DNA from 3 places in the Massilia sp. SYSU DXS3249 genome. Region 3 is predicted to be linked to each of the others. Evidence: predicted binding sites of a transcription regulator. Region 3 holds the regulator's gene; each other region holds the start of a gene.
What was found. Region 3 encodes sigma-54, which starts transcription at its own class of promoters, with help from an activator protein. Its sites were predicted from a motif close to TGGCANGNAANCTGCTTT; they were not measured.

Region 1 (5,009 bases), on a different contig from region 3:
GGTCGATGCCCAGTCCGCGCAGGTTGACCTGGGTCGTGCCGTAGCCGTTGCTGGTCCAGTAGGCGCTGCTCTGGTTGCCCGCGGTACCGGCGGACGACGGCAGGCGCTGCAGCAGCGTTTCGACCGAGATCGCCCCGGAACGGCTGATCGTTTCCGCATCGATCACCGTCACCGGCCCGACGCCCGACACCTGCTCCTGGCGAAGATTGATGCGGCTGCCGGTGACCTGGACACGCGCCACGCCGGGAGTCGCGGCGTCGCCGGAGCCGGTCGCCTGCTGTGCCCAGGCGCCCTGGTACAGCAGCACCAGTGCGAGCGCGCTGACGGTTGTTGGTATGTGCTTGTGAACCATCTACCCTCCAGATTTATTGTTGTAAAAGAGCTGGAACCACCCGCTCCATGCAGGACGCCGGCAGCGTAACGCGATCTCGGCAGCCATGTTGTCTAGACAGATTGCGTTGTACTACTGTAGTTCCCTTTTTTATTTTATGCAATAAAGATCAATTATTTTTCGAAACCGCAGAATAAACTTTGGAGGCGTGCGAAATCGCCGACACTTGTTTGGAATCGGTCCTTGGAGACATTATGTGACCGGCTTGCGCCGCCTGCGCCGCATTCATTGACGCGGCCCTGCCCGTCTCCGCCGCAGGACGCGTCGCGCAGCCGCGCCGTGGCGATGGCGCGGGGGAGCGCACAGCCCGTCAAGCCAGCATGGGGCGGCAACTCAGGTGCGGCGAATCGAGGGCGGGCGCCAGATCAGGCGCGACGTGGGGGGCGTTCGATGCGGGAAGGAATGTGCCCCGAGAAGGGCGAAGGGGGACGCGGCTGGATGCCGTTTGCGGCTTCCTCGACGGCAGTCGCCGCGAGGCCGGGTGGCGGCGCGTAGGCCCCGATGGAACAGCCGCCGCAGGTTCCGCAGCCGGCGCGGTGACCGGCGCCGTCGTCGCCGCAAGCGCCATCGGGACCGGCACCCGGCCCAGGCGCGCCGGGGTGCTGGTGCCCGGCACCAGGCAGGCCGATGTCGGCCTCCGTTGCGGCAACCCGCGCTGCCGGCTGGACGTCCGTCGCTGCCGGCGCATCGTGCGCCATCCCGCAGGCGATCCTCACCACGCCTGCAATGCCTTGCACGGGCAGCGAGACGATCAGCAGGCACAGGACGTAGAGACGTAAGCGATGGCGCATGTGGGCAATGTAGCACGTTCCGCAGGCAGAAACAGCAAGGAGTGGACGGAAAATGATCCGCCCGGCAATCTGTCCGGGCCGGCGCGATGCCATCCACTCGCCTGCGCGACCCTACGTTGCGCAGGTTCGGCTCAGGCTCGGCTCAGTGACAAATCAGGTGCGGCTCATTTTTGTGTTTTAACGATCTGCATCGCACTGGCGATCAAGCCGCTCATCTCGCCCAGGTTGGCCGGCACGATGATCGAGTTATTCGTCTTGGCCAGCTTGCCGAAGGCGTCGACGTAGTGCTCGGCCACGCGCAGGTTCATGGCCTCGTCGCCGCCCGGCTCGCGGATCGCGGCGCCGACCTGGCGCAGCGCGGAGGCGCTCGCTTCCGCGAGGGCGACGATGGCGCTGGCCTCGCCCTGGGCGCGGTTGATCGCCGCCTGGCGCTCGCCCTCGGAGCGGGCAATCGCCGCTTCGCGTTCGCCGCTGGCGATGTTGATCTGTTCCTGGCGGCGGCCTTCAGACGCGGCGATCAAGGCGCGTTTTTCGCGCTCGGCCGTGATCTGGCGCTGCATCGAGTGCAGGATCTCGGCCGGCGGGGTCAGGTCCTTGATCTCGTAGCGCAGCACCTTGACGCCCCAGTTGGCGGCCGACTCGTCGATCGCGTTGACGATGGTGGTGTTGATGTGGTCGCGCTCCTCGAAGGTCTTGTCGAGCTCCATCTTGCCGATCACCGAGCGCAGCGTGGTCTGCGCCAGCTGGGTGATGGCCTGGATGTAGTTCGACGCGCCGTAGGAGGCGCGCATGGCGTCGGTCACCTGGAAGTAGAGGATGCCGTCCACCTGCAGCTGGGTGTTGTCCTTGGTGATGCAGACCTGGGGCGGCACGTCGAGCGGGATTTCTTTCAGCACGTGCTTGTAGGCGATGCGGTCGATGAAGGGAATCACGATGTTCAAGCCCGGCGCCAGCGTCGCGTGGTACTTGCCGAGGCGCTCGACCACCCAGGCGTGCTGCTGGGGCACGACGTTGATCGTCTTGAAGACGAAGACGATCGCGATGACGAAAATCACCAGCGCCACGATTTCGAACGAAAATTCCATGAGCATCCCTTATAGATGAGTTAGCGGTATCTGTTTGTCTTATGAATTCGCCACGATCAGGCGGTTGCCCTTGACTTCGACAATGCGGAAGTCGCCGGCCTCGGGCAATGCGCCGCCGCCCAGTTCCACGTCCCACAGGGCGCCGCGGTACATCACGCGCGCGCGGCCCTCGTTCCAGGCATGGACGGTGACGCGCCCGCCGATATCGAGGTTGACGTTCTGGTCGCGCGTGGCGTCCAGTTTCGCCGGGCGGCCGAAACGGCTGCGGTGCAGGACGCCGGTGGCGGCCAGGCCGGTGGCCGCGGCGACCAGGGTTTGCAGCGGGCCGGACAGGCCGAACAGCGCCGCGATGCCGCCGCAGGCCAGGCCGATGGCGATCATCAGCAGGTAAAAGGTTCCCGTGAACAACTCGGCCACGACCAATATGCCGGCGCCCACCATCCAGTTCATCCAGTCAGACATCCCGTTCTCCTCTCGCCCGTTCAAAAAGATAAAAACCCCCGTTACCAGCAAAGGCGACGAGGGTTTGATATGAAGTTGCCGTGTTTTTGATGGTATTTGTTTTTGTCAGCCATTCAATATGTCCAGTGTAGCGTGTTCCGTTATGGAGTCAACCTATTTGTTGCCTCAATGCTACTTGTTGCCTCAATGCCTTTAATTCCAATAGGCACATATTTTTGAAAAAAGCAAGTCGAAATTTTTTACAATCCGGTCCGGCTCTCCCAGCCTTCGTTGCGTAAGTCTCTGTTTTTTCTGATTTAAATCAAATTGGCACGGTGTTTGCGTGTACTTGGGTGCACTTGTTACTTGTTTATCGTTCCACTCACCCAGAGGACCATAATCATGAAACTGTTGAAAAAACTGGCTTGCACTACCGCTGTCGCCATGTCCTTCGCTGGTGCCGCCAACGCGGCCACCATCCTGACCGACTGGCGCTTCAACCCGAACGGCGGCGGGTTCGATAACGCCCAGGTCATCGGCGAATACCTCGACGTGAACGGCAACTCGTTCATCCAGCTGACGCCGTCCGGCACGAACAGCTTCACCTTCGTCGAGCACGCGGTGTTCAATATCCTGCAGGCCGACAGCAATGGCCAGCAATTCAACGACCGTTTCGAAGGCGGCAACATCACGGCGATGTTCGAAGGCTTCGGTAACGGCACCTTCGGCACCGGCTCGGCCAACGGTTCGTTCACCTTCAGCGGCGGCACCATCCGCATCTTCCAGAACCCGACCGACGGCGAATACGGCAGCACCGAAGGCATCTACGGCGCCAACCTGGGCACCGAGATCGCCATGTTCGACGTCCTCGCCGGCGGCGGCGGCGAAGTCGATGCGAGCGGCAGCCCGATCGCCAACGGCCAGGTGAGCGTGTTCGCCCGCGCCACCAGCATGGAACCAGGCTACTTCTTCCGCAGCAACGGCCAGGACCTGTCGCTGGAATCAATCCTCGCGTTCGCGTTCACCAACGCCAACCCGATCGCCAACCCGAACAGCGAAGCTACGCCTAACCTGGTGTCGGAAGTGGCCTGCCAGTACGCCGGCTTCACCGGCGCCGGCTGCGACGGCACCGCCTACGCCAACGCGCCTGGCCAGTACTTCTTCGTGTCGAACAACGGCCAGTTCAAGCTGGCCGAAGTGCCGGAGCCAGGCTCGCTGGCCCTGTTCGGCATCGCAATGCTGGGCGCCGGCTTCGCCAGCCGCAAGCGCGCTGCAAAGAAGGCTTGACCATCGCCTGACCTAACAATACGGGGGCATGTCCTGATGCCAGTCAGCTTAGGCTGACTGGCATTTTTCATTGGGGCCGCCGCCCTGGCGCGGACGTAAAAAAACCGCGCCCCGGTAAGGAGCGCGGTTCGCCGGGGGCCTCAGGCCGCCCTGCTTACATCTTCGCCAGCTTCTGCCAGGTATCGATCACCGAGTCCGGGTTCAGCGACATCGACTCGATGCCCTGCTCCACCAGCCACTGGGCGAAGTCGGGATTGTCCGACGGCCCCTGGCCGCAGATGCCGATGTACTTGCCCTGCGCGCGGCAGGCCTTGATCGCCAGCGAGAGCATGGCTTTCACGGCCGGGTCGCGCTCGTCGAAGTCCTTGGCCAGCAGCTCCATGCCGGAGTCGCGGTCCAGGCCCAGGGTCAGCTGGGTCAGGTCGTTCGAGCCGATCGAGAAGCCGTCGAAGTACTGCAGGAACTGCTCGGCCAGGATGGCGTTGGACGGCACTTCGCACATCATGATGACGCGCAGGCCGTTCTCGCCGCGTTTGAGGCCGTACTTGGCCAGCAGCTCGATGACCTTCTCGGCCTGGCCCAGGGTGCGCACGAACGGGATCATCAGCTCGACGTTGGTCAGGCCCATCTCTTCGCGCACGCGCTTCATGGCCAGGCATTCCATCTCGAAGGACTCGGCGAAGTCCTCGGCCAGGTAGCGCGCGGCGCCGCGGAAGCCCAGCATCGGGTTTTCCTCGTCCGGCTCGTAGCGCGAACCGCCGATCAGCTTCTTGTACTCGTTCGACTTGAAGTCGGACAGGCGCACGATGACCGGCTTCGGCCAGAAGGCGGCGGCGATGGTCGCCACGCCTTCGGCCAGCTTGTCGACGTAGAAGGCTTTAGGGGAAGCATGGCCGCGGGCGACCGACTCCACCGCCTTTTTCAGGTCGGCGTCGATGTTCGGGTACTCGAGGATGGCCTTCGGGTGCACGCCGATGTTGTTGTTGATGATGAACTCGAGGCGGGCCAGGCCCA
Region 2 (5,009 bases), on a different contig from region 3:
TGAAAATCCTGCTCGGCCGCGGCCGGGTGCTGGCCGCGCCCTGGGGCATCCAGTTCGATGCCTACCGCAACAAGCTGGTACGTACCTGGCGTCCGGGCGGGAACCGCAACCCGCTGCACCGCCTCATGATCAAGATAGGCAAGAAGCAGCTGGCCAAGGACCTGGCCGCCGCAGGAGCGACCCGATGAACAACCCGACGACGACGATCGAACAGATCCTGGAGCTGGCGCGCTGGGCGCCCAGTGGCGACAACATGCAGACCTGGCGCTTCGAGATTGTCGCGCCGGACCACGTCGCCGTGCACGCCTACGACACGCGCGACCACTGCGTCTACGACCTCGACGGCCACCCGAGCCAGATCGCCTTCGGCACCCTGCTCGAGACGATCGCGATCGCCGCCAGCGGCCATGGCCTGCGCGCCGACGTCAAGCGCCGCCCCGAAGGACGCGACACGCACCCGGTGTTCGACGTACGCTTCATGGCCGACGCGAGCGTCGCGCGCAGCCCGCTGATCGAAGCCATCGACAAGCGCACGGTGCAGCGCCGGCCGATGCGCACCACCGCCCTCACGCCGGAGCACAAGCGGCTGCTGGAAGCCACCGTCGCGCCCGAATATGGCTTGCGCTGGCTCGAGAGCCGCGACCAGAAATGGCAGGCGGCCAAGCTGATGTTCAATAACGCGCGGCTGCGCCTGACGATGCCCGAGGCCTTCGAGACCCACCGCAGCATCATCGACTGGGAAAACCGCAAGCACAGCCCGGACAAGGTGCCGGCCGGCGCGCTGGGCGTCGACGCGATGACCCTGCACCTGATGAAATGGGCGATGGTCAGCTGGCGCCGCATGGCGACCGTCAACACGCTGATGGGGACCTGGGCGCCGCGCCTGCAGATGGACCTGGCGCCCGGCATGGCCTGCGCCGCCCACTTCGTGCTCAAGGCGCGCCGCGCACCGCAGTCGATCGACGATTACGTGGCCGCCGGCCGCGCCCTGCAGCGCTTCTGGCTGACCATGACCACGCTCGGGCTGTACATGCAGCCGGAAATGACGCCCCTGATTTTCTCGAAATACGCGCGCGAAGGCACCCGCTTCACGGCCCAGCCGAAGCTGGCGCAGGCGGCCAAGGACCTCCAGCGCCAGACCGAGGCGCTCATCTTCAACGACGAACTGCACCCGGTCTACATGGGACGCCTGGGCTATGGCCCGGCGCCGGAGGCGCGCTCGGTGCGCCGTCCGCTGGCCGAGCTGATGAAGCGCTGAGCGCGGGGCCGGGACATGCAAAAACGGCGGGGCCCGAAAGGGCCGCCGCCGTTTTTTTCATTCAGCTTCTTCTCGCGGCATACAAAGAAAAAGAGCGGGCAAGCCCGCTCTTTCTCATGCAGCTTTCGCTACGTCCAGGAGGCGATTAGGCCTTCTTGGCAGCGCGCTTGCGGCTGGCGAAACCAGCGCCCAGCATCGCGATGCCGAACAGGGCCAGCGAGCCTGGCTCTGGAACTTCAGCCAGCTTGAACTGGCCGTTGTTCGAGACGAAGAAGTACTGGCCAGGTGCATTGGCGTAAGCCGAGCCGTTGCAGCCGGCGCCGGTGAAGCCTGCGTATTGGCAAGCGACTTCCGACACCAGGTTAGGCGTTGCAGCGCTGTTCGGGTTGACGATCGGGTTGGCGTTGGTGAAGGCGAAGGCCAGCACCGATTCCATCGACAGATCCTGGCCGTTGCTACGGAAGAAGTAGCCTGGCGCCATCATGGTAGCTTGTGCGAACACGCTCACCTGGCCGTTGGCGATCGGGCTGCCGCTGGCATCGACTTCGCCGCCGCCGCCGGCGAGGACGTTGAAGGAGGCGATTTCGGTGCCCAGGTTGGCGCCGTAGATGCCCTGGGTGCTGCCGTACTGGCCATCAACCGGGTTCTGGAAGATGCGGATGGTGCCGCCGGTGAACGAGAACGAACCGTTGGTGGTGCCGGTGCCGCGCATGCCGTTACCGAAGCCTTCGAAGATTGCGCTGATGTTGCCGCCTTCGAAGCGGTCGTTGAAGGCCTGGCCATTGCTGTCAGCTTGCAGGATGTTGAACACTGCGTGCTCGACGAAGCTGAAGCTGCGCTCGCCGGTTGGGGTCAGTTGGATGAACGAGTTGCCGTTCACGTCCAGGTATTCGCCGATGACTTGGGCGTTATCGAAACCGCCGCCGTTCGGGTTGAAACGCCAGTCGGTCATGATCTGGGCTGCGTTAGCGGCACCAGCGAAGGACATTGCGACAGCAGCAGCACAGGCCAGTTTCTTCATAAATTTCATGATTCAAATTCCTTGTTGAGTGGATCGGTTTGGGCAAACACACTCAGCTATTAGCAAGCGCCGTGCCAGCCTCCACTTTCCCTTTTAAATCAATGATTTAAAGTCAACAGTTAGAGCTAGCTCAGCAGCCTTGTAAAGAATGCCGACAGGATTTTTTATTATAAAAATGTCCTCAGGAATTTTTCTTTCTATACAAGAAATTCTTAACAATGTTGCTTTTACCTAATATTCTTGTAACGTTGTAAGAACGCTCCTACGCAGCACCCGACGTTCACCATTTAGCGCGCCGGCGCAGCCCTCGACGACAGGAAAGCCTTGTGGAACAGGTGGCGCGACAGCATCAACGGCGGCATGCGCAGCCAATTGCCGCGTATATACAGCATGGCGTGCGCCGCCGGATCGAGGGCAGTTGCGCAGCTCGGGTGCGGCGGACGCAAGGCGCGCTCGAACAGTGCGTCCATGAGCGTTAACAAGGGGGCCGGCGGGCGGCCGCGCTGCGCCGCCTCGACGGTATGGGCCGGCACCTGCGTAGCGAGCAGGCGGGTGCAGTAACGCAGCGCGTAGAACAGCGGCCGCTCCAGCTGCAGTTGCTGCGCACGGGCCGGCAGCGCCGTCCAGAAACCGGTTTCCAGCGCCCCGAAATGGCCCAGCAGGCGGTGCAGGTCGAACAGGCCGCGCAGGCCGTGGTGGTACTCGCCTTCGGAAAACAGGTGGGTGGCGCTGTGCAGGACCATGTCGCAGGGGGCCAGCACCCGGCAGCCCTCGCCGGCCGGCCGCGCCGCCGCGCGCAGCAGCGCCGGGTCGGGCCGGACCGCCGCCGTCAGCGGCAGGATCGCGTGGTGGACGTCGATGGCGCTGCCGCGCCGCATGTGCTGCATCGGCGGCAGCTCGTGCATCCACTCGCGGTAGTAGCGCTGGTCGTAGGCGTCGTGGTGGGTGGAGGCCCAGCCGTGCAGCATCAGCTGGCTCTCCACGTCGGGCAGGCCCTCTTTCGGCACCAGGATGTCGATGTCGGAAAACATCCGTCCGCCGGCGGCCGGCAGGCCCGCCGCCAGGTAAGCGCTGCCCTTGAGCAGAAGCAGCGGCAGGCCGGTGCCGGCCAGCGCCCTTTTTATCTGCCTGATTTCGAAGCGCACCGCCTGCACATGGCGCTCCCAGACGGTACGGGCCCAGCCCAGGCGGCGCCGCGCGGCCGGCGGCAGGGTCTCGAACAGGCCCTGTTCCTCGGCCAGCACGCACAAGGTGGCGGTGAGCCCGGCCGCGCCGGCCTGGCGCAGCAGCAGTTCCCACTCGGACGCCTCCAGCGTGGCCATGCACGCCGGGTGGCGCAGCACCTGGACCAGCAGGGGCAGCGGCGCGCTCATGGGCGCTCCAGGAGCAGGCGCTCGAACACGGCCATGGCGTCCTCGAGCGCGCCGTAGCGGAAGTCGAACGTGCGGGTGCCCCCGATCAGCCGCGCCGCGGCCGTAAAACCTTTGGCACCCAGCAGGCTGTAATTGAAGGCGTTTTCCGCCAGGCGCAGGTGGGCGCGCGCCTGCGGCACCGGCGCCAGCTCGGCCGCCGCGCCAGCGTGCCATTTCGGGAACACGATCCAGGCCGGCAGCGCCGGCTCGTGCGCGCGCGCCACGCTGGCCGCGGGCACGCGCATGTGCGCAACCGTGCCCTTCAAGGTGTCGGCAACCGGCGGCGACAGCTCGGCGTCGGGGGCCCAGGCGCGGATCACGTCGATCGAACCGTTCTTCAGGCTGACCGGGCGCGGCAGCGGGTCGATGCGGCCGTCGTCCAGCCGGACCAGGGTCAGCTCGTCCGACAGGAGGCGCCAGCCGCGCGCCACCAGGGCCGCGCACAGCGTGCTTTTTCCCGAACCGGGCGGGGCCGGCAGGATGACCGCCTGGTTTTCCTTTTCGACGACGGCGGCGTGGATCACCAGCCACGAGTGGGCCTGGCTCGAAACGCACCAGTTCATCGCCCATTCGAACATCGGGAAGGCCTGGGCCAGCGGCAGCGGCTGAAACGGAGCCATGCCGTCGTAATGGAAGTGCACTTGCGGCCGCACCAGGCGGCGCAGCCCGCGCGCGCTAGTAAGCAGCAGGTCGAAATCGGCCTGGGTGCCCTCGTCGAGCACGGGATAGTCGGCATACATGCGGCCGAGGCTGCGCGCCAGCGCGGGCAGCGGACTGCGCACGCGCGCCACGAAGGGCCCGGTCTGCAGGCGCAGGCCCGGTCCGCGCAGTCGCTCCGCCAGCGCACCCGCGCCGAGCGCGCCGACGGTCAGCACGCCGCCTCGATCAGGTGCAGCGCGGCGAGGTCGGCCAGCAACTCGGCAAGCGGGTCGTCAAGGGCGGCATCCACGTCAGGATGCTCCTCGAGGGCGCCGAGGGCGGCGGCAAGCGCCCCTGCCGGCCGCGGCGCGGCGCCTAGCAGTTCCAGTAATTCGAGGGTGAAGGCATCGACCAGATGGGTGTCGCCCGTCAGGTCGTTGTAGAGCACGCATTCGCCATCCCAGCAGCGGTGCAGCAGGTGCTGGCCCGGGACCAGGCGCCAGGAAATAAGAGGTGGCATGCGTGCGCGGCGAATCGCTGCCTTAGCGGAAGGTACTTTCGAAATATTCCGCGATCAGCGGGCCATGCCAGATGAAGGCGCCGGTGCTGGGCGAATAATAGCCCTGGCGGACATACTGACCCCAGATTTCCTGCACTAGACTTTCCGGCAACACGGTCG
Region 3 (5,009 bases):
GGAAATGGCTGCCGCCGACGTCCGGGAACAGGCCGATGTTCACTTCCGGCATCGCCATCTTGATGCGGTCGGTGACGATGCGCAGGCCCGTATCCGGCCCGCCCTGGGCGATGCCCATGCCGCCGCCCATGACGACCCCATCCATGATCGAGATGTAGGGTTTCGGATAGAAATGGATCAGGTGGTTGAGCGCATACTCTTCCGTGAAGAAATCTTCCAGCAGCGCGCTGCCGCCGGTCGGGGTCGCCGTGCCGGCGTCGTGGAAGAAACGGATGTCGCCGCCCGCGCACAGGGCTTTTTCGCTGCTGCTGGTGAGCACGACGGCAGCGACCGCCGGGTCGTCGCGCCAGGCCAGCAGGGTCTCGGTCAGGCGCCGCACCATGGCGAGCGAGAGCGAATTGAGGGCTTTGGGGCGGTCGAGGGTGATCACGCCGGTGCCGTTGGCAACGCGGGTCAGGACATGGTCGGTCATGGTGAATAGGGTTATGGGAAAGACATGCATTCTACCCAAGCCCGTGCGCGGCGTGCCGCCAAAATGAAAAGGGCGCCCTCCAGGCGCCCTCGTTCAGACGGTGCTTAATGCCGATCAGACAGCAACAGCCTCTCCGCCTTCAGGACGGCGCTTGAGCGCCTCGTGACTATGATTTTGCAGCATCGATTTGTATTTCATCACCTGGCGATCCAGCCTGTCCATCAACAGGTCGATCGCGGCATACAGGTCTTGCGCCACACTTTCCACGTGTACAGTCTTGCCGGACATGCGCAAGTTGATCTCGGCTTTCTGCCTTTTGTCTTTTTCGGTGAGATTGTCGATCGCAAGGATCACATGGGAATCGATCACTTGATCGAAATGGCGGGTGATGCGTTCCAGCTTGTTCTGTACGTATTCACGGATGGCGGGGGTGACATCGAGGTGGTGACCGCTGATAGTGAGATTCATACACACTCCTTTGAAAGAGGAGCGGCGGCCGGTCGCGCAGGTAGCGCGTGGCTGCCGCTGTTACAAGGATTTGCGGAGACTGACTGGAGGAATCTTGAGTGCCTCGCGGTATTTTGCAACCGTGCGGCGCGCGATGACCATTCCTTGTTCACCGAGCATTTCCGCGATCTTGCTGTCGGATAATGGGTTCCTGGGGTCCTCTGCTCCTGTCAGTTGCGCAATGAGCGCCCGAATCGCCGTCGACGAGGCTTCGCCCCCCGCTTCGGTGGCGACGTGGCTTCCGAAGAAATACTTCAGCTCAAACATGCCGTGCGGGGTCAGCATGAATTTTTGAGTTGTTACGCGAGAAATTGTGCTCTCGTGTAGGCCTAGTGTATCAGCTATCTCGCGAAGCACAAGGGGACGCATGGCAACCGCGCCATGGCTGAAAAAGTTGCGCTGACGCTCGACGATTGCCTGGGAAACACGCAGGATCGTGTCGAAGCGCTGGCGCATGTTCTTGATGAGCCACTTCGCTTCCTGCAGCTGCGCGCTCATCTGGCCCTCGCCCTTGCCCTGCTTGAGCAGGGCCGCGTAGACATTGTTGACGCGCAGGCGCGGCATGACTTCGTGGTTCAGCATCACGCTCCAGCCGGAGGCCGTCTTGCGGACGATAACGTCCGGAACCACGTAGTCCGAGGTGCTCGACGCAAAGGCCGCGCCCGGGTGCGGATTGCACTGGCGGATCACGGCCTGCGCTTCGCGCAGGTCTTCGTCGTCGCAGTCGAGCGCCTTTTTCAGCTTGTTGAATTCGCGCTGGGCGAACCAGCTCAGGTAACCCTCGACGATCTTCAAAGCCATGCGCCGCGTCACCAGCGGGACGCCGGGCATCTGCCGGATCTGCAAGGCCAGGCACTCGCTGGCGCTGCGCGCGCCGACGCCGACCGGATCGAGGCTCTGCACCAGCGCCAGCGCGCAGCGCAGCTCGTCCATCTCCACTTCCAGCTCCTCCGGCAGGCGGGCATGGATCTCGTCGAGCTGCTCTTCCAGGTAGCCGTTGTCGTCGATGGCGTCGATCACCAGTTCGGCCAGGGCGCGGTCGCGCGCGCTGACGGCGGTGACCCGGATCTGTTCCGACAGGTGCTCGCGCAGCGTGACGCCGATCGCGCCCAGCTGCGGCCGGCCGTCGTCGTCGCCCTCGCTGCCCGAGGCGCGCGGGGCGTCGCCCCAGTCGTCGGCCTCGCCGCGCTCGACGTCGCCGCCGCCGTCGAGCCCGTCGCCATTGTCCGCGGGCGCGGCGCTTTCTTCCTGCCCCGGCGCCGGCGCGTCGGGCTGCTGGGCCGGCGCATCGTTGATGGCGCCGTCGGCCAGCAGGCGCACGGAATTGTCGAGCGGGTCGTCGATCCGCTCGAGCAGCGGATTATCGGAGAGGATCTGCTCGATCTCCTGGTGCAGTTCGAGCGTGGACAACTGCAGCAGGCGGATCGACTGCTGAAGCTGCGGCGTGAGCGCCAGGTGCTGCGAAGTCCGGAGTTGCAGGGATTGTTTCATGGTGCGGCTGTTCGTTCCGTGGTCACATGCGGAAGTGTTCGCCGAGGTAGACGCGTCGTACCGACTCGTCGGCGATGATGTCGTCAGGGCGCCCGGAAGCCAGCACGGCGCCCTGGTTGATGATGTAGGCGCGGTCGCAGATGCCGAGCGTCTCGCGCACGTTGTGGTCGGTGATCAGGACGCCGATGCCGCGCTCCTTCAGGAAGCGCACGATGCGCTGGATCTCGATCACGGCGATCGGGTCGACACCTGCAAACGGTTCGTCGAGCAGCACGAAGCGCGGATTGGTCGCCAGCGCGCGCGCGATCTCCACGCGGCGGCGCTCGCCGCCCGACAGCGACAGCGCCGGGTTCTCGCGCAGCTTCTCGATCTGCAGTTCGGCCAGCAGGGAATCGAGGCGCTCGTTGATGGCGGCCTTGGTCAGCGACTTGCCGTTGTCGTCGCGCTGCAGCTCGAGCACGGCGCGGATGTTGTCCTCCACCGTCAGCTTGCGGAACACCGACGCTTCCTGCGGCAGGTAGGACAGGCCGAGCACCGCGCGGCGGTGGATCGGCAGGCTGGAAATGTCGGTGCCGTTGATTTCGATGGTGCCGGCGTCCGAGGGCACCAGGCCGACGATCATGTAGAACGAGGTCGTCTTGCCGGCGCCGTTCGGCCCGAGCAGGCCGACGACTTCGCCGCAGCCCACCTCGAGCGAGACGTCGCGCACCACCAGGCGCTTGCCGTAGCTCTTTTGCAGGCCCCGCACGACCAGGGTACTGCGGTTGTCGTGGTCATCCTTCATTATTTCTTTCCTGCTGGTGCCGGTGCCGGTGCCGCGGGCGTGGTGCCTGCGCGTGCAGTCGGCGCTGCCGCTGCGGGGGCTGCCGCGCCGGTGCGGCGCGGTGCGATGATCAGGGTGCCGCGGCCGCCGCCGGCCTTGGTCTGGCCGCTCGGGTCGTTGCGCACGGTCGCCACTTCGCGGCGGTTGTCGTAGGAGATGTAGGGGCCGACCAGTTCGTTCGTCATGCGCCCGTTTTCGAGCTCCTTCACGACCGCCTTCGAGAACAGCTTCACCAGTTCCTCGCGCTCCTCGTATTCGATGCGCTCGGCCTGGCCCTCGACCCACAGGTCGGGCCCGCCGTCGCGCTTCTGGCGGAAGGTCGCCACGCGGCCCGGATTCGAGGTCAGCGTCACGCTCATGTAGCCTTCGGGCGTTTCCTTGACCAGGGCGCGGTCGGACTTGAGCAGCAGCGTGCCGCGGGTGACGACGACGTTGCCGGTCAGGATGCGCGTCTGCGTGACTTCGTCCACGTCGAGCGAGTCGAATTCGACGACGGCCTGCTTGAGCGAGTCCGCCTTCTCGGCCGTGGCCGACAGCGACAGCAGCGAAAGGAAGGCGGCGGCAAGCAATTTTTTCATGTGTTCTCGTTCCTGTTATTGGGTGGGCGTGTTTTGGCGCGGCGGATAGACGATCTTCCCGCGCCCGCCGAGGTGCATCTTCTGGGTCGGGTTCACCGCATGCAAACCGACAGCGTCGACCGAGGAAGCGCCGAGCGTCATGCGTACCGGGCGGTTCGTCTTGACGATCTCGTCGTCGGCCAGCACGGTCAGCGCATCGGTCTGGGCGTGCAGCTTCTCGCTGGTCGGCGTGGCCGGGCGCAGGATGTCGACCTTGCCCATCAGTTCGACGCGGTTCTCGCCATGGAAGACCTGGCCGCGTTCGGCGTTCATCGTCATGCGCGGGCGGCCCGGCGCCATGCTCTCGACCACGGGCCGGGTCACTTCCGACATGTCCGGGCCTGGATGGTGCACCAGGCGCTCGCCGGACATGACGTAGCGCGGCGAGCCGGTCTCGGTCATGCGCACGAAACTGAAGTTCTCGACGATGTAGTCGGGTTCGTTGGCGGCATTGCCGCCGGCGACCGGGTCTTCCGACTGGATCGCCTGCAGCAGCCAGAAACTGCCAAAGGCGAAAAACACGGCGGTGAGCATCAGCCCCAGCGTGCGCCAGCGGTGCGCGGTGCGTTTGTTCACGTAGGTCGCCATGGTTCTTGTCTACTCACGCAAAATATGGCGCCAGCGCCTGCTCGTAGGTCCCCTGGGCGCGCATCACGAGGTCGCAGACCTCGCGCACGGCGCCGCGCCCGCCACCTGCTTTAGTGACGTAATGGGCGCGGTGCTGCACCTCGGGGTGGCCGGTCGGTACGGTGACGGCAAAGCCGACCTTGCTCAAGAGCGGCAGGTCGATCACGTCGTCGCCGATGTAGCCGCACTGCTCGGCGGCGAGCCCGGTCTGCGCCAGCAGTTCGGCGAACGCGATGCGCTTGTCGTGAAAACCCTGCCAGACGTGGGTGATGCCCAGGTCCTTTGCACGGGCATTGACGATCGGCGATTTGCGCGCGCTGATGATGGCGGTGGCCACGCCCGTCTTTTGCAGCAGCTGGATGCCCAGGCCGTCGAGCACGTTGAAGGTCTTGGTGACTTCGCCGTCCGGACCATAGGTCAGGCTGCCGTCGGTGAGGATGCCGTCGACGTCGAAGATCATGACTTTCACGCG

Region 1: a site for sigma-54 is predicted at 3,037-3,054, ahead of pepA (flocculation-associated PEP-CTERM protein PepA). Genes of this name have one in related genera too.
Region 2: a site for sigma-54 is predicted at 2,339-2,356, ahead of pepA (flocculation-associated PEP-CTERM protein PepA). Genes of this name have one in related genera too.

The regions. Positions count from the first base shown of each region.
Region 1 covers NZ_JBSIPX010000004.1:279,976-284,984, reverse strand. The annotation lists gene ACWCIA_RS07400 (TonB-dependent receptor) at 1-352, opposite strand, end outside; gene ACWCIA_RS07395 (hypothetical protein) at 757-1,182, opposite strand; gene ACWCIA_RS07390 (SPFH domain-containing protein) at 1,347-2,267, opposite strand; gene ACWCIA_RS07385 (NfeD family protein) at 2,307-2,729, opposite strand; gene pepA (flocculation-associated PEP-CTERM protein PepA) at 3,111-3,995, shown strand; gene ppsA (phosphoenolpyruvate synthase) at 4,150-5,009, opposite strand, start outside.
Region 2 covers NZ_JBSIPX010000003.1:307,596-312,604, reverse strand. The annotation lists gene ACWCIA_RS05675 (ThiF family adenylyltransferase) at 1-188, shown strand, start outside; gene ACWCIA_RS05670 (nitroreductase family protein) at 185-1,258, shown strand; gene pepA (flocculation-associated PEP-CTERM protein PepA) at 1,404-2,288, opposite strand; gene ACWCIA_RS05660 (nucleotidyltransferase domain-containing protein) at 2,567-3,652, opposite strand; gene ACWCIA_RS05655 (HprK-related kinase A) at 3,649-4,566, opposite strand; gene ACWCIA_RS05650 (HPr-rel-A system PqqD family peptide chaperone) at 4,560-4,850, opposite strand; gene ACWCIA_RS05645 (hypothetical protein) at 4,873-5,009, opposite strand, start outside.
Region 3 covers NZ_JBSIPX010000011.1:147,841-152,849, forward strand. The annotation lists gene ACWCIA_RS14540 (enoyl-CoA hydratase/isomerase family protein) at 1-472, opposite strand, end outside; gene hpf (ribosome hibernation-promoting factor, HPF/YfiA family) at 587-940, opposite strand; gene ACWCIA_RS14550 (RNA polymerase factor sigma-54) at 1,001-2,470, opposite strand; gene lptB (LPS export ABC transporter ATP-binding protein) at 2,493-3,254, opposite strand; gene lptA (lipopolysaccharide transport periplasmic protein LptA) at 3,254-3,871, opposite strand; gene lptC (LPS export ABC transporter periplasmic protein LptC) at 3,887-4,486, opposite strand; gene ACWCIA_RS14570 (KdsC family phosphatase) at 4,512-5,009, opposite strand, start outside.